3 regions of the Liquorilactobacillus hordei DSM 19519 genome follow, and region 3 is predicted to be linked to each of the others. Evidence: predicted binding sites of a transcription regulator. Region 3 holds the regulator's gene; each other region holds the start of a gene.
The links. The regulator CtsR, encoded in region 3, represses protease genes until heat stress. The targets are predictions, from matches to a motif close to TTGGTCAAAAAAGGTCAAANA.

Region 1 (8,076 bases), 350 kb from region 3:
ATCGAAAATATACTTCAAATCCAAGACCCAAATATTAAATGTATCAGTATTGACAATTCTGATCCCAAGAAACAAGTCATTCATGCCAAATTAACTTATTCGATAAAGCGCTGTCCACTTTGTGGCCAATCCCAAGTAGTCCGTTTTGGAACTAATTTGATCAACGTCAGGATGCCACCTATCAAAGAACGACCAGTTATCTTAAAACTGCTTAAACAACGTTATCTGTGCAAAAGAGGGCAACATACTTTTAGTGCTGAAACGTCGCTAGTTAAACCACACTGTCAAATCTCAGAAGATACCAAACAGATGATTATTCTACAGCTTACTAAAGATCGTAGTATTACTGATATTGCAGAGGAATTAAATGTTTCACCAGTGGCAGTTAATCGAGTACTTGATTCATTAGCGATTCAGACTAAGACCGCCTTGCTTACCTTACCAACTACGTTGTGTTTTGATGAATTTCGCTCCACTGGTCATCAGATGAGTTTTATTGCCATTGATGGTGATACACATCGGCTAGTTTCTGTTTTACCTAATCGCCTTAATCGAAGTATCCAAAATCACTTTGAAAGTAACTATTCCTTAGCTGAACGTAGGAAAGTTAAACAAGTAGTTATTGATTTCAATGCACAGTATCAATCCGTAATTCACATAATTTTTCCAGAAGCAAAAGTTATCGCCGATAACTTTCATCTAGTTCAAATGGGACTCCAAGCACTGAACCAGACACGCGTACAGTTAATGCATCGATTCACTCAAAATTCACGAGAATATCGAGTTCTCAAACATCACTGGCGTTTATTTTTAAAAACTTATTCTGGCTTAAATCAACGTAAACCACAATGGTTTGCGCATTTAAAGAACTGGTTCACCCAAGAACAATTAGTCTGGCAAGGTCTTGAGTTAGATTCAACCTACCAACACACTTACTTCGTTGCGCATTCCCTAGTTGATGCCTTAAGAAAGCGTGATTATTTAAAGTTCATTAAAACACTAAATCGAGCTGACAAAGTCAGCCCACAGCTTGAAACTACAATAAAGACCTATCGCAAATATCTACCATTAATTAAAAACATGATGGCAAGCAACTATTCAAATGGCCCACTAGAAGGTGTTAATCGCAAAATCAAACAAATTAAACGCACGGCATACGGCTATAGAAACTGGTCACATTTTTACACCCGGATTAGAATTGAATTTACGATTCGAATAAAAAAAAGAAAACCAATTCGAAAATGAATTGATTTTCTTTTAAAAATTTCCCATCAACAGCGGTTGACAAAGAGCCCAAAATTCTTTGTCTAACTTTGAATTTTTTGACTTTATACTATTTAAGATTCTTTTTGTTTTCCATGATTCCATCAATTAAACCATAATCAACAGCTTGTTGAGCAGTCATGAAATTATCACGTTCAGTATCACGATTAATTGTCTTAATATCTTGACCAGAACCATCTGCCAAAATCTTGTTAATTAACTTACGTGTCTTCAAGATATGTTCAGCGGCAATATTAATATCAGTTGCCTGCCCTTGTGCACCACCAAGTGGTTGATGGATCATAATTTCTGAGTTAGGCAATGCAAAACGTTTGCCCTTTGTACCAGCAGTTGAAAGGACACTTGCCATAGAAGCAGCCATTCCCATAACGATAGTCTGAACGTCTGCTTTAACAAAGTTCATCGTATCATAAATCGCTAACCCGGCAGATACACTCCCACCTGGTGAATTGATATAAATATAAATATCTTTTTCTGAATCTTGCGCATCCAAGAATAGCAATTGTGCAATGATAGCGTTAGCCATATCATCATTAACTTCTCCAGAAAGCATAATAATACGATCTTTTAAAAGTCTGGAGTAAATATCATATGCACGTTCGCCTTGTGCTGATTGTTCAATAACAGTAGGTACTAAATTCATTGAACGACGACCCCCTCAAACTATAATTTAACATTCTAAGTGTAGCACTCAAATGTTTGTATTGCTAGTTTAACTTAATGGTCAATAAAGGTCAAATAAAAAAGACGGAGCCTAAATAATTATCGCTAATTTTTAAAATATCTTCAATATAATATGAATTATTGTCAAAAAATTGGAGCATACATAAAAAATGAAAAGTTGCTGTTTATTATGGATAATTCAGGAGTAGTTGAAAAATTTTGATTTATAGAAAGCAATTATTCAAAACAAAAAGAGGCTGTGCCAAAAAGTTGAATTTTGACCTAGCCTCGTTAATTATTCCGGATAAACATGTTCCATACGTCAAATTTTTCCAACCTATGTCACATTTTATTTTGTGTTTATTGAATTTATAATTGGTATTGCTATTACCTATATGAACAAGGAATTATTAGCAATTAATTGATACATGATAAATTAAATTAGTTCATAGAACCTAGACTAATTAAATTATGTACATGGTCAAATAGTTGTTTTGTAAGCGGTAAACACTTATAATCACTAGTAGATAAAATATGCGCCACGTGGGAGTCGAACCCACATTACAAGAACCGGAATCTTGCGTGCGATCCATTACACTAGCGGCGCAATTACTCATACTATTCTACAAGAAAGAATTCAAATTTACAAGTTGAAAAGATAGGTGAAACTTTATGCCCCACAAACAAAGTTATGGGTATGGACAAATTCAAAAACAAATTCAAAAATTTGCACTGACACAGCAGATGCAGCAGTCGATTCAAATACTGCGATATAGTACTGAAGATCTTGCGAAGTATTTAAAACAAAAACAGCTGGATAATCCTTTTATCTCTATTAAGGGGACAATGAGTTATACTGGTAAATCGACGGATATGTCAAATTTCAAAGTTGGTCAGTTTGATATGGTTACAGATAACAAGAGTCAATCGCTGTATGATTATCTGCTGTCACAGGTGCATTTAACGATGAGGAAAACAAATCTTAGGAGTTGGGTTATTTATTTAATTGGTCAACTTGATGAGAATGGTTACCTAAAAATTGATTTAAGGAAACTAATCAGAAAAACTGGCGTCGATTATATTACAATGATGGATGCCTTGACCTTATTGCAGCAACTCGATCCACCGGGTGTAGGGGCACGTTCCTTACAAGAATGTTTACTTTTGCAAATTCAAAATATTGAAGATGCCCCAATTGAGGCACAGTTAATTGTTGAAAACGAGTTTGTGAGTTTGGTTGAACAAAATTGGGAGAAAATTGCAGCTAATCTGGCTATAGATGGCAAACAGATTGAAAATGCGGTTGAATTTATTCAAAGATTGACACCGGCACCAGGAGCAGCTTTTGAACAAGAAAATATAGGATATGTTTACCCTGACTTAATAATAAAAAAAATTTCGGGAACAGCAGATTTTAGTATCAAAACGACCAAGAAGACAAAGCCACTAGTTGTCTTCAAAAAAGACTACTACGATAAGTTTTTAAGAGAAAATGAAGATGAAGTAAAAAAATTTTTGAAAGAAAAGCAAAGAGACTTTCAAGAACTTATCAGAGATATCGAATTGCGTGCAGAGACGATTGTGAGGGTGGCAGAAGTTATAATTGAGCGGCAACATGATTTTTTTGAGGATGGTAACGAGAAATTGAAGCCATTGCTATTAAGAGATGTTGCACAAAAATTGAATTTGCATGAATCTACTATTAGTCGAGCAGTTAATGGAAAATACTTACAGTGTGATTTTGGAGTGTATGAACTAAAATATTTCTTCAAGCGACCTGTGAACAGTATAGGACAAGATATTTCTGTTGATACAATCAAAGAACATATAAATGTAATTATAGCCGCTGAAAACCAGCAAAAACCTTTGTCAGACAGCAAAATAGCAACAAAATTGGAAAAAGTTGGAATAAGAATATCACGGCGGACCGTTGCAAAATATCGTGAAGAACTAAAAATAGGTAGCTCAACACAAAGAAAAAGAATTTAAATCTAAGGTTATCTTTTTTGAGAATCAAACAAAGGATTTTATTGTTCGCTACTTGGGACATATTTTTAGTTATTCGTGATTAAAATTCGGAATAACGCAATATTTAATTGAATTATTAAGGCATAAATGAGCTATTAACGACTATTATAAATAAGAACTTACTGACTTGCATTAGGCATGAAATATTGCTATAATGCAGTTGTTGATAAGGTATGAGAACAATTAAAGAGAAATTGTTGTTGTACTTTTGTTTTTTTACTTACTGGGTCGTTTAATGACACTATTGGACAATATTAGTCCCATTAGGAAGGTAACTATGATGCATCAGGAGTTTGAATGGATTGAAAAAATTGCTCCCGACATGGTTGAAACTATGGTGCAGCGGTTCCTGATCTTACGTTATATTTCTTGGATGGGACCGATTGGTAGGAGAGTTCTTTCGCAGGAGTTTGGGTTGACTGAACGAGTGCTTAGAACTGAGACTGATTTCTTGCGAGGACAAGCGCTGATTGCTTCGACTAGGTCTGGTATGATTATTACTGGAAAAGGTCAGGATGTTATTCAGGGCCTGAGAGAGTTGATGGATCAATTTGCAGACATACGGCATCAAGAAGTTGAACTTTCAAAAAGATTAGGTATTGAAAAATGCTTGATTGTAGCAGGTGATTCTGATAAGCAGCCAAGTGTTATAGAAGAGATGGGTAAACTAGTCGATGAATCCTTAGTTGATATCTTGCCAAGTGGAAGAAATGTGATTGCAGTTATGGGTGGAATTACTATGGCGGTGATTGCAAAGGCTCTCACGAAAAGAGTTGGAGAGAATCGTGATTTACTTTTTGTTCCTGCAAGAGGTGGCGTAGGCGAAGCAGTAGATATTCAAGCTAACACGGTTAGTTCGCAAATGGCAATACATACTGGCGGACAGCATCGTGCCTTGTATGTCCCTGAGCAGTTGAGTGAGGAAGCGTTTGAGCCTTTACTCAAAGAACCAGCAATTCAAAAAGTAATAGGGCTGATTCGCAATAGTGATGCTGTTATTCATAGTGTCGGTGATGCTATTCGAATGGCTGAGAGAAGAGATATGCCTACTTCTGTAATTGAGATGCTTAAAAAAAAGCATGCGGTTGGAGAGGCGTTCGGGTATTTCTTTGATGAATTAGGTAGTGTGGTGTATAAGATCCCAAGGGTTGGTTTACAATTAGAGGATCTCACCGATATGGAATGTGTGCTCGCAGTTGCTGGCGGTGCTTCAAAGGCGAAAGCAATTATTGCATACATGAAACATGCTCCTCAACAAACTTGTCTGATAACAGATGAGGGAGCAGCAAACTTGATTTTAAAAAAGTAGTGTTTAACCAACACACTTTTTAAAATAAATTTTTTATTTCCTAAAGGAGGAAATTTTAGTATGACTACTAAAGTAGGTATTAATGGTTTTGGCCGTATTGGCCGTTTGGCATTCCGCCGTATTGCTGAGACTTCAGAAAGCTTGGAAGTTGTTGCTATCAACGATTTGACATCTCCAGCTATGTTGGCACATTTATTGAAGTATGATACAGCTCATGGTCAATTCGATGCTGAAATCTCTGCTACAGACAATGCACTTGTTGTTAATGGCAAAGAAATTCCTGTATACGCAGAAGCAGACGCACGTAACATTCCTTGGGTTAAGAATGATGGTGTTGATTTAGTTCTTGAATCAACAGGTTTCTACACATCAGAAGAAAAGGCATCTGCACATATCGAAGCAGGCGCAAAACGTGTTCTTATCTCAGCACCAGCTGGTAAGATGAAGACAATCGTTTACAGTGTTAACGATGACACATTGACAAACGATGACAAGATTGTTTCTGCTGCTTCATGTACTACAAACTGTTTAGCTCCTTTAGCAAAAGCTATGAATGATGCTTTTGGTATTAAAGCTGGTACTATGACAACAATCCATGCTTACACAGCTACACAAAAATTACAAGATGGTCCAGATCGTGGTGGTAACGTTCGTAACGCTCGTGCTGCTGCTGCTAACACAATTCCTCATTCAACTGGTGCTGCTAAAGCTCTTGGCTTAGTTGTTCCTGAAGTGAACGGTAAGTTAGACGGACATGCACAACGTGTTCCAGTTATCACAGGTTCATTAACAGAATTAGTTACAACTCTTAACAAAGAAGTAACTGCTGACGAAGTTAATGCAGCTGTTAAGAAAGTTACAGAAGGTAACGAATCATTCGGTTATAATGGTGACGGAATCGTTTCATCAGATATCATCGGTACAACATTTGGTTCAGTATTTGACCCAACTCAAACACAAGTTGTTGGTTCAGGTGAAGGCCAAGTTGTTAAGACTGTTGCATGGTATGATAACGAATCTGGTTTTACAGCACAAATGATCCGTACTTTGGAAAAATTTGCTAGCATGCTTTAAGATTTAGCTGACGCTAAGTTTTTAAATGATTTAGTTCATTGAGGCGGGGGGAGGCATAACTCTCTTCGCTTTTTATTTTAAAAAAATGGAGGATTACAATTCATGGCTAAACTAACTGTTTCTGATTTAGATGTTACGGGTAAAAAAGTTTTAATTCGTGTAGACTTTAATGTTCCTATTAAAAATGGTGTTATTGGTAATGATAATCGTATCGTTGCTGCACTTCCAACAATTAAATATATTGTTGAAAATGGTGGTAAAGCTATTCTATTCTCACATCTTGGTCGTATCAAGACTGAAGAAGATAAGAAAGAATTGTCACTTCGTCCAGTTGCTGAAAAATTAGCTGATTTGGTTAAAAAACCAGTTACTTTTGTTCCAACAACTCGCGGTGCACAACTTGAAGAAGCAATTAACAAGATGAACAATGGTGACATTTTGTTAGTTGAAAATACACGTTTTGAAGACTTAGATGGTAAAAAAGAATCTAAGAATGATCCTGAATTAGGCAAGTACTGGGCATCACTCGGTGACTTGTTTGTAAACGATGCTTTTGGTACTGCTCATCGTTCACATGCTTCTAATGTAGGAATTGCAAGCAATATGGAAAAAGCTGCTGCAGGTTTCTTGCTTGAAAAAGAAATTAAATTCTTAGGTAATGCTGTTGATACTCCAGTTCATCCATTTGTTGCCATCTTAGGTGGAGCAAAGGTTTCAGATAAGATTGGTGTTATTGATCATCTTCTATCAAAAGCTGATAAGGTTATTATCGGTGGTGGTATGACTTATACATTTTATGCTGCTAAGGGTATGAGCATTGGTAACTCATTAGTTGAAGCTGATAAGATTGAACTTGCTAAAGAAATTATTGATAAAGCTGGAGACAAATTAGTATTACCAGTTGATTCAGTAGTTGCTGAAAAATTCGATAATGATGTTCCTAGCAAAGTTGTTGATGGCGATATTCCTGATGGTTACATGGCACTTGATATTGGACCTAAGTCAGTTGCTTTATTCAAGGATGTTCTTAAAGATGCTAAGACGGTTGTTTGGAATGGACCTATGGGTGTGTTCGAAATGAGTAATTATGCTGAAGGAACTCTTGAAGTTGGTAAGTTCTTAGGTACACTTAGTGATGCTACAACAATTGTTGGTGGTGGTGATTCAACAGCTGCTGTTCAACAATTAGGTGTTGCTGATCAATTGACACATATTTCAACAGGTGGTGGTGCTTCCCTTGAATATCTTGAAGGTAAGACACTTCCAGGGATTGCTGCTGTTTCAGATAAATAGTCTAAATATATAGACAAAATTGAAAGGATGATATAATTGCGTACTCCTATTATTGCAGGTAACTGGAAAATGAACATGAATCCAGAACAAACTGCTGAATTTGTTAAAGCTGTAAAAAATGACTTACCAGCTGCAAGTAAAGTTGAATCAGTTATTGCCGCACCAGCTGTTGATCTTCCAGCACTTTTGGAAGCTGCAAAAGGTTCAGAATTAAAAGTTGCTGCTGAAAATTGCTACTTTGAAGACGAAGGTGCATTCACTGGTGAAACTTCTCCAAAAGTTCTTAAGGAAATGGGCGTTGATTATGTAGTTATTGGTCATTCAGAACGTCGTGATTATTTCCATGAGACTGATGAAGATATCAATAAAAAAGCTCATGCAATCTTTAAAAATGGTCTTTTACCAATTATTTGTTGTGGTGAATC
Region 2 (8,076 bases), 890 kb from region 3:
AAATTTATTAATTGATATTTCTAGTTTTCCTGATAACTTTTTACGCAACAAATCAATTAACTCTGTGTAGGCACTGCCAACACCTTGTCCTTTAACTTTTGTGGCAGAAGAAAACATTTGAATCTTCAACATCTTAAAACTCCCTTAATCAGCCCGTTTCGCCAGAATGACTAGTTTCACTTTCCTTGCCATACAACACTTTACAGTCGGTGTAGAACTGTAATATTCTCTCACCAAAATTATCTGCAGAAATAGAAGCTAATTTGGACCCTAATTTGTCTTGATTAATTTGTTCTTTACTCTTATTCAAATAAAAAATAATTTTATCAATTAATTCGTTTTTATTACTAAAAGTTCCCCCAAAATCCTCATCACTTAGTAATTCGTCAGTATATGGACTGTGTGTTGCTACAACCCTTAGTCCAGATGCCATTGCCTCAATATAAGTAAGCCCTTGTGATTCGGAAATAGAAGTTGATACAAATAAATCAGCTGTATGATAATAGCTGGCAACCTCTTCATTATCTACTTCACCGGCAAAAATAATAGCTGATTCTAATTTCAATTCTGTAACCTGCTCCTTCAAAGATTCCATAGCAGGCCCATCACCAACAATTAATAACTTCACATCTGGGACTCTTTTTAAAATTTCTGGAAAAACAGCAATTAGCCTATCAATATTCTTTTCATAAGCTAACCTGCTCAATGTTAATAAGATTGGTGTCTCACTTTTAAATTTATACTTTTCACGTAAATTTAAATCAGCCGCAACATTTCCAAACTTGTTAATATCTACTCCTGTTGGAATGACTGTCACAGGTGATTTAATGCCATACCTATCCAAAGTATCCAAAACTCTTTCACTTGGCGCAACTATCCCTGTCATATGGTAACAAAATGTGCGTGACATTTGCTTTACATGATAGGGTTTCAATAATTTGCCCTTAGCAACATAATGTAAGTAATCTTCATACATTGTGTGATAGGTATGTATACATGGAATCTTCAAATTCTTGGCTACAAATTTACCAATCCACCCCATCGAAAATTCAGTCTGAGTATGCACAATATCTAACTCCAAATCGCGTGCCACCTGATATGCTCTAAAAAGGCCCCTCACTGCGATACGACGATCGGTAAATGAAATAAACGGTATGCTGCTAAACCTAAAAATATTTCTTTCATATTGATTAGGTTCAACATTTGGGTCAGTTGTTGTAAAAATGTATACATTGTGTCCATGTTGTTCCAACTGTTCACGTAAAGTTTTAACAGAGGTAGCTACGCCACTGACTTGCGGAAAATAAGTATCCGTAAAAATCCCAATATTCACGAGCATCCCCCTTAATAATTAATAGTCAATGTTAATTATATTGGTTCAAACAACTTAATGCAACGATTCCTCAATTTTTCGTTGAAAATCATTTTTAATCTTAATAGTTCTTTTACTTAATCTTCAAATTTGAAATAAAAAAAGCCGAATTTCATAAGAAATTCGGCCAAAAATTATTCAATTAATCTGTAAATTCCTTAACTAAGGAGATAACTTCCTCAGTTGTTTCACATTCATTGACTGCTTTTTCAGCTAATTTTTTCATTTTTTCCGTATCTAATTTTTTCATTAAACTACGAGTCTTAAGAATTGAGGTTGCACTCATTGAAAATTCATCAAGACCAAGTCCAGCTAAAATAGGTACAGCAATCTGATCACCAGCCATCTCACCACACATACCAGTCCATTTACCCTCTGCATGAGAAGAATCAATAATGTTCTTAATAAGACGTAGAATTGATGGGTTGTAAGGTTGGTACAAATAAGAAACTCGCTCGTTTCCACGGTCAGCAGCCATTGTATATTGGATCAAATCGTTTGTCCCAATACTAAAGAAGTCAGAATATTTAGCCAATTTGTCAGCAATCATCGCTGCCGCAGGAATTTCCATCATCATACCGACTTCAATATCATCTGAGACAGGCTTTCCAGCCTGAACAAATTTTGCTTTTTCTTCTTCGAAAATTGCTTTAGCAGCTTTGAATTCTTTTACAGTAGCAATCATTGGGAACATAATTGCTAAACGTCCATAATTAGATGCACGCAACAAAGCTCTCAGCTGTGTTCTAAAAATATCTTGCTTATCTAAACTAATACGAATAGCACGATAGCCTAAGAATGGATTCATCTCTTCAGGTAATGGTAAGTAAGGTAATTCTTTATCTCCACCTATATCCATTGTGCGGACAACAACTTGCTTACCACCCATACCCTCAACGGCTTGTTTATACGCTTCGAATTGATCATCTTCACTAGGAAGTTCACTCGCATCCATGTATAAAAACTCCGAACGGAATAAACCAACAGCTTCTGCACCATTATCAGTTGCACCTGCTACATCTTTTGGTGTACCAATGTTAGCACCCAAAGTGAATTGCTTGCCATCTGCTGTAAGGGTCTTAGCATCCTTCAATTCTTCCCATTCAGCCTTTTGCTTGGCGAAATCAGAAGCTTTATCTTCATACTTCTTCAATTCCTCAGCAGAAGGTTCAATAATCGCTTCGCCTTCAATACCATCGATGATGACAGTTTGATCCTCTTTAATTGCACTAGTAGCATCTCCTGAACCAACAATAGCAGGAATTTCAAGGGTTCTTGACATAATAGCTGAATGTGAAGTACGTCCACCTATATCAGTGATAAAGCCCTTTACAAAGTTCCTATCTAATTGTGCAGTATCAGATGGAGTTAAGTCATGTGCTACAATAACTACCTCTTCATTAATTAAAGCAGGGTTAGGTAAGTTAACTCCTAGCAAATGGCTCAAAACACGCTTAGTAACGTCTCGAATATCGCCTGCACGTTCTTGCATATAAGCATTATCTGTCATACCCTCAAACATTGCGATAAACATATCTGTTACATCTTTCAAAGCTTTTTCAGCATTAACCTTATCATTTGTAATCTTATCCTTGATGTTCCCAATCAACTCTGGATCAGATAAAATAGTTAAATGTGCTTCAAAAACTTCTGCTTCTTCTGCACCTAAATTGGCAGCAGCCTTCTCTTTGATAATCTTAAGATCAGCTTTAGCAGCTTCAACCGCATCGTCCAACCGCTTAGTCTCAGCTTCTGTATCTTCAACAGAACTTTCGGAAAACGATAAATCTGGTTGAACGAGCATGTATGCCTTTGCTGCAGCGATACCATCACTTGCAGCAATACCCTTCAACATTTCAGACATTATTCAGCAAGTCCTTCCTTTGTCATTGCGTCAGCAATTGCTGCAAGTGCATCTGTTTCATCTGCACCATCAGCACTGATTGTAACATCAGCATTTTGACCAACACCAAGTGACATAACACCCATAATTGATTTCAAGTTAACAGATTTTTCTTTATAAGTTAAAGTAATATCTGAATTGAACTTGCTTGCTGCTTGTACCAAAAGTGTTGCTGGGCGAGCGTGAATACCTGTTTCTGCGATAATATGAAATTCTTTCTTTTCCATGTCTAGTCGGACTCCTTTACGTTATAAATAAAGTATTTTAAGAACTCATCTGTGAATGAAAGCATTACAAGAACGCGTTTTCATTATATAATGACAGAATCGTTCCTACTAAAAATAAATGTTAGCATGAATCAAATTACAATACAAGTTTTACAATACAAGTTTTTTATTTTTTTCCCGTCATCTTTTCTAATTTGATTATCTTTCAAAATGATATATAATTTGCCCATTATGACCAGCAATTCCCACTACTCTTTTCCGTTGTGGAAAATTCATAAACTCCTCTTGAAAGTCCATAAAATTCTCAGCCGTTATTTTAATTTCTGTGATTTCACCATTAGCTAATTTTTCTAACTTATCCTTAAATGTCTCCTCCATGCTATCACTCCTTTTTATGTCCCCTTAATGATACTTACTTTTTTCCTGAAAAACAAATTGTGAGAAGACTTAATGCTTGAACTACCAATTAAAAAAAAGTATACTACTTTCAAAGGTCAAAGATAGTCAAATAATTTCAAGAAAGGTAGTGAGTTCTTAATGCTATGTCAAAATTGCAAAAAAAACGCAGCCACAATACATCTTTCAACAAGTCTTAATGGTCAGCAAGCATCAATCGACCTTTGCCAAAACTGCTACCGTGCTTTAAAAGAACAGTCTCAAAGAAATGGTGAAAGCAATGCCATGCAAGATCCCTTTGGTTTTGGGAGTCTTAACGATATCTTCCGATCACTCGGAGACAGCTCAGCAGCTACCCAGCAGTCCCAGCAAGGTGCTCCACAGGCAGCTCAATTCTCGGGTAATGGTGGAGGTAGACGTGGCAACAATGGAATTCTAGCACAATTCGGTTTAGATTTAACAAATGAAGCAAAAAACAACAAGATTGACCCCGTAATCGGTCGTGACAATGAAATTTCACGTGTAATTGAAATCTTAAACCGGAGAACAAAAAATAATCCTGTCTTAATAGGTGAAGCAGGTGTTGGTAAAACTGCTGTTGTCGAAGGATTAGCCCAAAAGATTGTTGATGGTGACGTACCTCAGAAGTTACTGGATAAACACGTTATTCGTTTAGACGTAGTATCTTTAGTTCAGGGAACCGGTGTACGTGGTCAATTCGAACAACGGATGCAACTACTAATGAACGAGTTAAAACAGAATCAAAATATTATTCTTTTTATCGACGAAATTCACGAAATTGTAGGTGCTGGTAATGCTGAGGGTGGTATGGACGCTGGTAATGTATTAAAGCCTGCTCTGGCTCGCGGTGAGCTTCAATTAGTAGGTGCAACCACTTTAAATGAATATCGCACTATTGAAAAAGATGCAGCACTCGCTCGAAGACTTCAGCCTGTCCAAGTTGATGAGCCTTCTATTAATGAAACAATCAAAATACTTGAAGGTATTCAAACTAAATATGAGTCATATCATCACGTTCGCTACACTCCTGAAGCTATAAATGCAGCAGTTAAGTTATCTAGCCGCTATATTCAGGACCGCTTTTTACCAGATAAGGCAATCGACTTGCTTGATGAATCAGGTTCACGTAAAAATTTGACAATTCAAGCTATTGATCCTCATGTTATAGAACAAAAAATAAAAAATGCGCAAGAACAAAAACAAATTGCGTTGAGCTCGGAGGATTACGAAAAAGCTGCTTATTATCGTGATCAATTAAATAAACTGACTTCGATGAAAGAAACACAAGTTGATGCTGAAAATTCTCCAGTAATCACTGAAAAAGATATGGAAAAAATCATTGAAGAAAAAACCAACATTCCAGTAGGCGAACTACAAGAAAAGGAACAAACACAATTAAAGAATCTAGCAATTTCACTAGATTCTCATATTATTGGACAAAAAGATGCTGTTAATAAGGTTGCTCGTGCAATCAGACGCAATCGTGTCGGTTTTAATAAATCTGGACGTCCTATCGGCTCTTTCCTATTTGTAGGGCCTACCGGTGTAGGAAAAACAGAGACAGCCAAACAATTGGCAAAAGAACTGTTTGGTTCCTCAGATTCAATGCTTCGTTTTGATATGAGTGAGTATATGGAAAAACATTCAGTCTCAAAATTGATTGGTTCCCCTCCTGGATATGTTGGATATGAAGAAGCTGGTCAATTAACCGAACAGGTTCGTCGGCATCCATACAGTTTATTGTTACTCGATGAAGTAGAAAAAGCACATCCAGATGTAATGCATATGTTCTTACAAATACTCGATGATGGACGTCTAACTGATTCTCAAGGTAGAACTGTTAGTTTTAAAGATACTATCATTATCATGACTTCAAATGCAGGAAGCGGAGATTCTGTTGCAAGTGTTGGTTTTGGAGCTGCTGCCAGTGGAAATACACACTCTGTATTAGACAAACTTACTAAATACTTTAAGCCCGAATTTCTAAATCGGTTCGATGATATTGTTGAATTTAATGCATTGAATAAGGAAGACTTAGTTTCAATAGTGTCATTAATGTTAGATGAAGTTAATGGTATGATGTCTCAACAAGGACTTTCGTTAAGTGTAACCGATGAAGTTAAAGATAAACTGGTTGATTTAGGTTACAGTCCTCAAATGGGTGCTCGTCCACTCAGACGTGTTATTCAAGAACAACTTGAAGATAGTGTCGCTGATTATTATCTTCAACATCCAAATACAAAAGAATTTGAAGCAAAATTGGTTGATAATCAAATAATAATTGATGCACCCAAGATTGTTAATGTTAATAAACAAACAAAAAATTAACTTTTAATCAAAAAGGAAGTGTAAATCCAATTACATTTCCTTTTTTCGTAGCATTTTCCTATAGTATGTATCCTGTTTTATATTATAATAGAGGCATAAAAACAATTAACAGTACGGGGAGGAATTATAATGCATCTTATCGACGTTAGTGGCAGTTACTCCAGAAAGATAAAACATGAACTTGAAAGTTCTATTAATCACTTCATCAAAATTTATACACTTGGCAATACACGTGTGGTTTTCAAGAAAAATGCAACAACTAGTGAGATTGTTATTTCCAACAAAGTACGTGGAATTACTGTGGAAGAAATTAGTTTCGTACTCGAAAAACTAACAAACCGGTCAATCAACGATGTAACAATTATTACTGGTAATAGAGTTGTTGATATCTCATTTAAAAATTGAAATTGAAGTAATAATCTTTTCTACTTGTTTCTAAGGCGGTGCATTCTTGAAATTTCCCAAATTCATTAAAAATTTATTATCACGAGATTCAAAAAGAAAATATTCAAGTAACAAAAATAAAAAAGATATACAACCTACACGGAAGAACTCTCCCGAATTGAAATCTGTGAAAGAAAATAAAAATACAGTTGAAGTTGCACCTAAAACCTCATTTAGGAAAAAAGATTTTCAAGACTCTGTTTTGTTAATTATCTATGCAGATGAAGATGGCAATGAACTTACAACACCGCAAATTGTAAGTGGGCGCCTTGGTGAAAAAATTCATTACCGGATTAAGTCTCTTGAAAATTTTGATTTAATTAATTTTAAAGGATTCACAAAATTTTATGTTGCTCACTATGCCATCTTAACTTTGACATTCCAGAAAAAAATAGCAGGAGCTATTTGGATTTTTTGTAGAGATATGGATACAACCGAGTTAATTCTTCCACCTAAACTGTCCAAGGGATATTTGGGTGATGCATATCAATTATACTCACCTTCTGTACCCGAATACAGTCTAATGAATGTCAAAGGAACAATTAGGGGGATTCGTTCTTCAGAAAGTTCTTCCTTAACATTCTTTTACCGACGGCGTGTATGGCTTACTAATGAGCAGTCAACTCTCTATTTTAAAATGAAAAGTTCTGTACCTGTTTATAGTTCTCCAGAAGGTCGTCAACTTAAAATCACCTTATCTCCTCAAACTATCTGGAAAACCTTCTCAGTAATTACAACCACGGATAATACAAAATGGTATTGTATTGGCGGCCCGCTTTGGATTGCTTTCGATAGTGTCCGCATGTCTGTATATTCAAAGGATTTTACTGAAGGACAACACCTTGATGATTCTGTAAAACTTGCCAGCCTTATCAATGGTACCGTAGATTATATTGCTGACGAGTCTGTCTTTCTTTATGATAGACCTTTTGGCAAAATAGCTGGGAAACTAAAGCATGGAACAAAAGTTCAACTTGGACACACAGTCACCTCTGATGAAATCACATGGTATAGGTTAACTAGTGGCTTTTGGTTGCCAAGTCAATATATCTCATTTGAATAATAATTGGCTTATGTTTTATTATAAAAAAAGTTCAACTTTAAGATAAATAATAATAAACCCTTCAAAATAAAAAGCGTGGCAAAAATCAAAAGAAGATTTTTGCACGCTTTTTTATTTTTATGAAATAGTCAAATTAGCAATATTTATCTATTTTTTAACGGTTTCGAAATTTAGATGAAAAATACTTTTCTTATTTAAAAACAACAACCTTCATAAGTTTGGGGATACTAACTACGTCGTTGATAAACAAAAACAGTTATTGGCATAAAAAACATAATAATTACCACACCACTAATGAACACCATTGTAGCATTATTACTCC
Region 3 (8,076 bases):
TCAAATCATCATGCCCCTTATGACCTGGGCTACACACGTGCTACAATGGACGGTACAACGAGTCGCGAAACCGCGAGGTTTAGCTAATCTCTTAAAGCCGTTCTCAGTTCGGATTGTAGGCTGCAACTCGCCTACATAAAGTCGGAATCGCTAGTAATCGCGGATCAGCATGCCGCGGTGAATACGTTCCCGGGCCTTGTACACACCGCCCGTCACACCATGAGAGTTTGTAACACCCAAAGCCGGTGAGGTAACCATTTATGGAGCCAGCCGTCTAAGGTGGGACAGATGATTGGGGTGAAGTCGTAACAAGGTAGCCGTAGGAGAACCTGCGGCTGGATCACCTCCTTTCTAAGGATATAACGGAAACCTACACACGATTGTTGAAACTTTGTTTAGTTTTGAGAGGCCTACTTCTCTATTTGAGGATGTTATGGGCCTATAGCTCAGCTGGTTTAGAGCGCACGCCTGATAAGCGTGAGGTCGATGGTTCAAGTCCATTTAGGCCCATCCTTTTTATATTTTTTATGGGGCCTTAGCTCAGCTGGGAGAGCGCCTGCTTTGCACGCAGGAGGTCATCGGTTCGATCCCGTTAGGCTCCATTGACAAGATAATTGTCAAATTTGTTCTTTGAAAACTAGATAATATTTTTCTAAAATAATTAACAAACCGAGAACACCGCGTTTTAAAGAGTTTAAAACAAGAAAAATCTTGAACGCTAAACTCATAACCGCTTTACCGTAGGTAAAGATAGGTTAAGTTATTAAGGGCGCATGGTGAATGCCTTGGCACTAGGAGCCGATGAAGGACGGGACTAACTCCGATATGCTCCGGGGAGCTGTAAGTAAGCTATGATCCGGAGATTTCCGAATGGGGAAACCCAATAGTTTTTATCGACTATTACTACTGGTTGAATACATAGACCAGTTAGAGGAAGACGCAGGGAACTGAAACATCTAAGTACCTGCAGGAAGAGAAAGAAAAATCGATTCCCTAAGTAGCGGCGAGCGAACGGGGAACAGCCCAAACCAAGAAGCTTGCTTTTTGGGGTTGTAGGACTGAATATTTGAGTTACCAAAGAATGTTATAATCGAATGATTTGGGAAGATCAGCGAAAAAAGGTGAAAGCCCTGTAGATGAAATGACATTCTCTCAATTCAGTATCCTGAGTACGGCGGAACACGTGAAATTCCGTCGGAATCCGGGAGGACCATCTCCCAAGGCTAAATACTCCCTAGTGACCGATAGTGAACCAGTACCGTGAGGGAAAGGTGAAAAGCACCCCGGAAGGGGAGTGAAATAGTTCCTGAAACCATGTGCCTACAAGTAGTTAGAGCCCGTTAATGGGTGATAGCGTGCCTTTTGTAGAATGAACCGGCGAGTTACGTTTGCATGCAAGGTTAAGTCGGAAATGACGGAGCCGTAGCGAAAGCGAGTCTGAATAGGGCGTATCAGTATGTAGACGTAGACCCGAAACCAAGTGACCTACCCATGTCCAGGTTGAAGGTGCGGTAAAACGCACTGGAGGACCGAACTCATGTATGTTGAAAAATGCTGAGATGAGGTGTGGGTAGCGGAGAAATTCCAAACGAACTTGGAGATAGCTGGTTCTCTCCGAAATAGCTTTAGGGCTAGCCTCGGAAAGAAAGGATCGTGGAGGTAGAGCACTGTTTGGACTAGGGGCCCATCTAGGGTTACTGAATTCAGATAAACTCCGAATGCCATCGATCTATATCCGGGAGTCAGACTGCGAGTGATAAGATCCGTAGTCGAAAGGGAAACAGCCCAGACCACCAATTAAGGTCCCTAAATATATGTTAAGTGGAAAAGGATGTGGAGTTGCATAGACAACTAGGATGTTGGCTCAGAAGCAGCCACCATTTAAAGAGTGCGTAATAGCTCACTAGTCGAGTGACCCTGCGCCGAAAATGTACCGGGGCTAAACATATTACCGAAATTGTGGATGCAACCGTAAGGTTGCGTGGTAGGAGAGCGTTCTAAGGGCGAAGAAGCTAGACCGGAAGGACTGGTGGAGCGCTTAGAAGTGAGAATGCCGGTATGAGTAGCGAAAGACAGGTGAGAATCCTGTCCACCGAATGACTAAGGTTTCCTGGGGAAGGCTCGTCCTCCCAGGGTTAGTCGGGACCTAAGCTGAGGCCGAGAGGCGTAGGCGATGGATAACAGGTAGAGATTCCTGTACTAGTTATTATTGTTTGAACGATGGAGGGACGCAGGAGGCTAAGTATGCACACTGATGGATATGTGTGTCCAAGCAACGAGTTTGTAAGTGAGTCAAATGCTTACTTATAAGGACGAGTTGTGATGGGAAGCGAAATTATAGTAGCGAAGATACTGATGTCACACTGCCGAGAAAAGCTTCTAGTTAGATAATAACTACCCGTACCGCAAACCGACACAGGTAGTCGAGGAGAGAATCCTAAGGTGAGCGAGAGAACTCTCGTTAAGGAACTCGGCAAAATGACCCCGTAACTTCGGGAGAAGGGGTGCTGAACGCAAGTTCAGCCGCAGTGAATAGGCCCAAACGACTGTTTATCAAAAACACAGGTTTCTGCAAAATCGTAAGATGACGTATAGGGGCTGACGCCTGCCCGGTGCTGGAAGGTTAAGAGGATGGGTTAGCTTCGGCGAAGCTCAGAATTGAAGCCCCAGTAAACGGCGGCCGTAACTATAACGGTCCTAAGGTAGCGAAATTCCTTGTCGGGTAAGTTCCGACCCGCACGAAAGGCGTAACGATTTGGGCACTGTCTCAACGAGAGACTCGGTGAAATTATATTACCCGTGAAGATGCGGGTTACCCGCGACAGGACGGAAAGACCCCATGGAGCTTTACTGTAGCTTGATATTGGGTGTTTGTACAACTTGTACAGGATAGGTAGGAGCCATAGAAATCGGGACGCTAGTCTCGATGGAGGCATTGGTGGGATACTACCCTCGTTGTATGAACACTCTAACCCTCACCAATAAACGTGGTGGGAGACAGTGTCAGGTGGGCAGTTTGACTGGGGCGGTCGCCTCCTAAAAGGTAACGGAGGCGCCCAAAGGTTCCCTCAGAATGGTTGGAAATCATTCGCAGAGTGTAAAGGCACAAGGGAGCTTGACTGCGAGACCTACAAGTCGAGCAGGGACGAAAGTCGGGCTTAGTGATCCGGTGGTTCCGCATGGAAGGGCCATCGCTCAACGGATAAAAGCTACCCTGGGGATAACAGGCTTATCTCCCCCAAGAGTCCACATCGACGGGGAGGTTTGGCACCTCGATGTCGGCTCATCGCATCCTGGGGCTGTAGTCGGTCCCAAGGGTTGGGCTGTTCGCCCATTAAAGCGGTACGCGAGCTGGGTTCAGAACGTCGTGAGACAGTTCGGTCCCTATCCGTCGCGGGCGTAGGAAATTTGAGAGGATCTGTCCTTAGTACGAGAGGACCGGGATGGACACACCGCTGGTGTACCAGTTGTTCCGCCAGGAGCATCGCTGGGTAGCTATGTGTGGATGAGATAAACGCTGAAAGCATCTAAGTGCGAAACTCACCTCGAGATAAGATTTCCCATTCCTTCGGGAAGTAAGACCCCTGAGAGAAGATCAGGTAGATAGGTTGGAAGTGGAAGTACAGTGATGTATGGAGCGGACCAAAACTAATCGGTCGAGGACTTAACCAAAGAAAGAAATGCGGACGGTAGTTGATTAAGGAAGAGAAATATTAGCTAGTTTTGAGAGAACAAAGTTTTCTCAAGTAAAAGAGTGCGGTGATGATGGCAAGAAGGATACACCTGTTCCCATGTCGAACACAGAAGTTAAGCTTCTTAGCGCCGATAGTAGTTGGGGGATCGCCCCCTGCGAGGATAGGTCGTTGCCGTGCAAATATGGAGGATTAGCTCAGTTGGGAGAGCGTCTGCCTTACAAGCAGAGGGTCACAGGTTCGAGCCCTGTATCCTCCATCTTGAGTCGTTAGCTCAGTCGGTAGAGCATCTGACTTTTAATCAGAGGGTCGACAGTTCGAGCCTGTCACGACTCATTTCTTTTTTATTTTTATATTTGCGGGTGTGGCGGAATTGGCAGACGCACTAGATTTAGGTTCTAGCGTCGAAAGACGTGGGGGTTCAAATCCCTTCACCCGCACCATTTTTGCCGACTTAGCTCAGTTGGTAGAGCATCTGATTTGTAATCAGAGGGTCGGGCGTTCGAATCGTCTAGTCGGCATTTATATTTTTTTGCGGAAGTAGTTCAGTGGTAGAACATCACCTTGCCAAGGTGGGGGTCGCGGGTTCGAATCCCGTCTTCCGCTTGTTTGTTTTTTGCCGGGGTGGCGGAACTGGCAGACGCACAGGACTTAAAATCCTGCGGTAAGTGATTACCGTACCGGTTCGATTCCGGTCCTCGGCATTAAGTTTTATTATTATGCACCCATAGCGCAATTGGATAGAGTGTCTGACTACGAATCAGAAGGTTGTAGGTTCGACTCCTACTGGGTGCATTAATCGGGAAGTAGCTCAGCTTGGTAGAGCACCTGGTTTGGGACCAGGGGGTCGCAGGTTCGAATCCTGTCTTCCCGATTTGAGAGTTGATTGACTTATTTCTTTGGATTTATTAATCGGGAAGTAGCTCAGTTTGGTAGAGCACTACGTTCGGGACGTAGGGGTCGCAAGTTCAAATCTTGTTTTCCCGATTTGAGAGCATGTATATGATGAAGTTATGGGATATTACCATAACTTTTTTTGTGTCTGCAATCTTTTTTAATATTTAGGTTGATAAAAAAGATTTTTGTGGTTTAATCTTTAACAAAGAATATAATATTTTGCCAGTATGTCATTAACTTTGCAATTGCAATTTTTTTCCGTATAATAAAAGTCAATATTAGTCAAATTAAAAAGGATGATTGCATGCAAAGCCAAAATATTTCAGATATTATTGAGAAATACTTAAAGAGTATTTTAGCTGATTCACAACAAGTTGAAATCAAGCGCTCCGAAATAGCTGATCTTTTCAACTGTGTACCATCACAGATTAATTATGTCATTAATACTAGATTCACCATTCAAAACGGATATGTTGTAAAAAGCAAACGTGGTGGAGGAGGCTACATCAGAATTGTCAAAGTCAATTTATTAGATGATTCAGACGTTATAGATGATTTGATTAGTATAGTAGGAGATGAAATTGATTTTAATAAGGCATTTCAGATCATTCAAAGTTTGTATCAGGAAGGAATGCTGACAAGAAGAGAATCTAACTTGATTATTTCTAGTATTGATAAGCGAACTCTTGCTTTTCAAAATAACCAAATCGAAAAGATAGTTAGGGCAAGAATCTTGATTAATATATTGAATCGTTTAAGATACGACGACTAGAAAGTGAGGGGTTACAATGGATAATTTATTTACACCAAGCGCGAAAAAGGTTTTAGTTTTGGCACAGGAACAGGCTAAATATTTTCGCCATCAAGCAATTGGAACTGAACATTTATTACTTGCTTTAACCCTCGAAGAACAAGGTATAGCAGCTAAAGTTTTAAAACAATTTATAATTACAGAAACAGATGTTAGAGAAGAAATCGAAAGAATTGCTGGATATGGCACACTGAAAAAAACTGACAGTGTTGGATATCTTCCATATTCACCCCGTGCAAAAGAAATATTGGCGTTAGCTGGAGATGAAGCTAAACGAACAAATGCACAAAAAATTGGGACTGAACATCTTTTACTTGCTTTGTTAAGAAATAATGATATTCTTTCTTCACGTATTTTACAGGCACTTAATGTTGACACTAGGAGAATGTACCAATCAATAGTGCATAAATTGGGCTTGAGTGAAGCTCAAATGAAAAAGTATGATAAAAAAACAACTAAGACAAATGGGACACCAACACTTAACTCATTAGCTAGGGATCTTACTGATTTAGCTCAAAATAAAAAAATAGATCCTGTAATTGGACGGGAAAAAGAAGTTAAACGTCTTATTCAGGTTTTGAGTAGAAGAACAAAGAATAATCCTGTTTTGCTAGGTGAACCAGGTGTTGGTAAGACAGCCGTAGCAGAAGGCCTTGCAGAAGCTATTATTGCGGGAAGTGTTCCTGATTCTTTGCAGAATAAGCGTGTAATGATGCTTGATATGGGTTCATTAGTAGCTGGAACCAAGTATCGTGGAGAATTTGAAGACCGTGTTAAGAAAATAATTGATGAGATATATGCTGATGGAAATGTCATTTTATTTATTGATGAGTTGCATACGTTAATTGGAGCTGGTGGTGCAGAAGGAGCAATTGATGCTTCAAATATTTTAAAACCAGCTTTGGCTAGAGGAGAAGTTCAAGTTGTTGGAGCAACTACGCTTGATGAATTCCAAAAATATATCGAATCTGATTCTGCGCTAGAACGACGGTTTGCTAAGGTATTAGTTGAAGAACCTTCGAGCGAGGATACAATTGCTATTCTTAAGGGCTTACGCTCTCGCTATGAGGATCATCATCAAGTCGAAATAACGGATGATGCAATTGAAAGTGCTGTACAATTAAGTGTTCGTTACATTGCAGACCGTTTCTTACCAGACAAGGCAATTGATTTAATGGACGAAGCAGCGGCACGTGTACGTATTGAAAATAGCAACGGAGTTAATAAGATTGCCGAAAAGAAGAATCAATTAAAAACATTGGCTGAGCAAAAAGTTGTAGCGTTAGGTTCAGGAGAATTTGAGGAAGTAGCTGAAATTCGAGTAAAAGAATTAAAAATTAAGAAACAAATTGATAGATTGATAAAAGCAAGTACTGATCACGCAAAATATACTCTGAGTGTAGAATCGGAAGATATTGCAAAGATTGTTTCTGAATGGACAGGTGTACCAGTCACGCAGATGCAAAAGAAGGAAACAAATCGCTTGATTGATCTTGAAAAGGTTCTGCACAAACGTGTTATTGGACAAGATGAAGCAGTCTCGGCAGTTTCTCGTGCTATTAGGCGTGCACGCAGTGGATTGAAAGATCCTAACCGTCCAATTGGTTCATTTATGTTTCTTGGCCCTACAGGTGTTGGGAAAACAGAACTTGCCAAGAGTCTTGCAGAAGTAATCTTTGGTTCAGAAGATTCAATGATTCGGATAGATATGAGTGAATATATGGAAAAATATGCAACTAGTCGGCTCATTGGGTCACCCCCAGGATATGTTGGTTATGAAGAGGGTGGACAGTTAACAGAAAAAGTGAGACAACATCCGTATTCAGTTATTCTTTTTGATGAAGTGGAAAAGGCCCACCCAGATGTCTTTAATATTTTGTTACAAGTTTTAGATGATGGATATTTGTCAGATTCAAAGGGAAGAAAAGTTGACTTCAAAAATACAATCATTATAATGACCTCTAATCTTGGAGCAACAGCACTCAGAGATGAAAAAGAAGTTGGATTTGGTAGTACTGATTCAGCTAGTGATTTTACTAAAATGTCAGCTAAAATTCATGAAGTCTTGAAAAAATCATTTAGACCAGAATTTCTTAATAGAGTTGATGAAACGATTGTTTTCCACTCACTTCAAAAAGAGGAATTGCACAAGATTGTTAAACTTATGGCGAATGAATTACTAAATCGTGTAAGGAAACAAAATGTTTCAATTAAAATTACACCTGCAGCTATTGATGTAATCACAAAGAATGGTTTTGATCCTGAGTATGGTGCAAGACCAATTAGAAGGGCTTTGCAAACCGAAGTTGAAGATAGATTGAGTGAACTATTGATTACTGGTCAAGTTAAAATCGGAAGCAAAGTAACAATTGGAGCAACTAAGGGTAAGATTAATATCGTTGTTACTGAAGATGAAAATAAAAAAGAACTGACAAAGCAGTAATACTGTATTTCAAAGAAAAAATTTTAGAAGTGACTGAGTCAAAGGTCAAATTTTCTCGACTGATGGCACATTCACATATGGAAGGGTCATAACAAATAGTTATTTTGTTGTGGCCCCTTTATTTTGAATTAAGATTAAAAAATTAATTCTTGACATAATATAATTATATTGGTATCATAAATAATTGCGAAACTGTGAAATGGGGAGACTGTGATCTATTGTCCATAGAATCC

Region 1: a site for CtsR is predicted at 2,005-2,025, ahead of clpP (ATP-dependent Clp endopeptidase proteolytic subunit ClpP). Genes of this name have one in related genera too.
Region 2: a site for CtsR is predicted at 3,993-4,013, ahead of G6O70_RS10900 (ATP-dependent Clp protease ATP-binding subunit). Genes of this name have one in related genera too.

Annotation. Positions count from the first base shown of each region.
Region 1 covers NZ_CP049303.1:958,003-966,078, forward strand. The annotation lists gene G6O70_RS05820 (ISL3 family transposase) at 1-1,245, shown strand, start outside; gene clpP (ATP-dependent Clp endopeptidase proteolytic subunit ClpP) at 1,334-1,927, opposite strand; tRNA gene G6O70_RS05830 (tRNA-Arg) at 2,483-2,554, opposite strand; gene rpoN (RNA polymerase factor sigma-54) at 2,620-3,936, shown strand; gene G6O70_RS05840 (sugar-binding transcriptional regulator) at 4,256-5,284, shown strand; gene gap (type I glyceraldehyde-3-phosphate dehydrogenase) at 5,345-6,358, shown strand; gene G6O70_RS05850 (phosphoglycerate kinase) at 6,461-7,651, shown strand; gene tpiA (triose-phosphate isomerase) at 7,688-8,076, shown strand, end outside.
Region 2 covers NZ_CP049303.1:1,957,976-1,966,051, forward strand. The annotation lists gene G6O70_RS10875 (glycosyltransferase family 4 protein) at 1-132, opposite strand, end outside; gene G6O70_RS10880 (glycosyltransferase family 4 protein) at 149-1,333, opposite strand; gene ptsP (phosphoenolpyruvate--protein phosphotransferase) at 1,515-3,236, opposite strand; gene G6O70_RS10890 (phosphocarrier protein HPr) at 3,236-3,502, opposite strand; gene G6O70_RS10895 (hypothetical protein) at 3,701-3,880, opposite strand; gene G6O70_RS10900 (ATP-dependent Clp protease ATP-binding subunit) at 4,040-6,247, shown strand; gene G6O70_RS10905 (DUF1827 family protein) at 6,377-6,652, shown strand; gene G6O70_RS10910 (MucBP domain-containing protein) at 6,699-7,754, shown strand; gene G6O70_RS10915 (ABC transporter permease) at 7,982-8,076, opposite strand, start outside.
Region 3 covers NZ_CP049303.1:603,545-611,620, forward strand. The annotation lists rRNA gene G6O70_RS04040 (16S ribosomal RNA) at 1-351, shown strand, start outside; tRNA gene G6O70_RS04045 (tRNA-Ile) at 436-510, shown strand; tRNA gene G6O70_RS04050 (tRNA-Ala) at 530-602, shown strand; rRNA gene G6O70_RS04055 (23S ribosomal RNA) at 754-3,672, shown strand; rRNA gene rrf (5S ribosomal RNA) at 3,756-3,872, shown strand; tRNA gene G6O70_RS04065 (tRNA-Val) at 3,879-3,951, shown strand; tRNA gene G6O70_RS04070 (tRNA-Lys) at 3,956-4,028, shown strand; tRNA gene G6O70_RS04075 (tRNA-Leu) at 4,051-4,135, shown strand; tRNA gene G6O70_RS04080 (tRNA-Thr) at 4,141-4,213, shown strand; tRNA gene G6O70_RS04085 (tRNA-Gly) at 4,227-4,298, shown strand; tRNA gene G6O70_RS04090 (tRNA-Leu) at 4,311-4,396, shown strand; tRNA gene G6O70_RS04095 (tRNA-Arg) at 4,414-4,487, shown strand; tRNA gene G6O70_RS04100 (tRNA-Pro) at 4,493-4,566, shown strand; tRNA gene G6O70_RS04105 (tRNA-Pro) at 4,606-4,679, shown strand; gene G6O70_RS04110 (CtsR family transcriptional regulator) at 4,894-5,361, shown strand; gene G6O70_RS04115 (ATP-dependent Clp protease ATP-binding subunit) at 5,378-7,843, shown strand.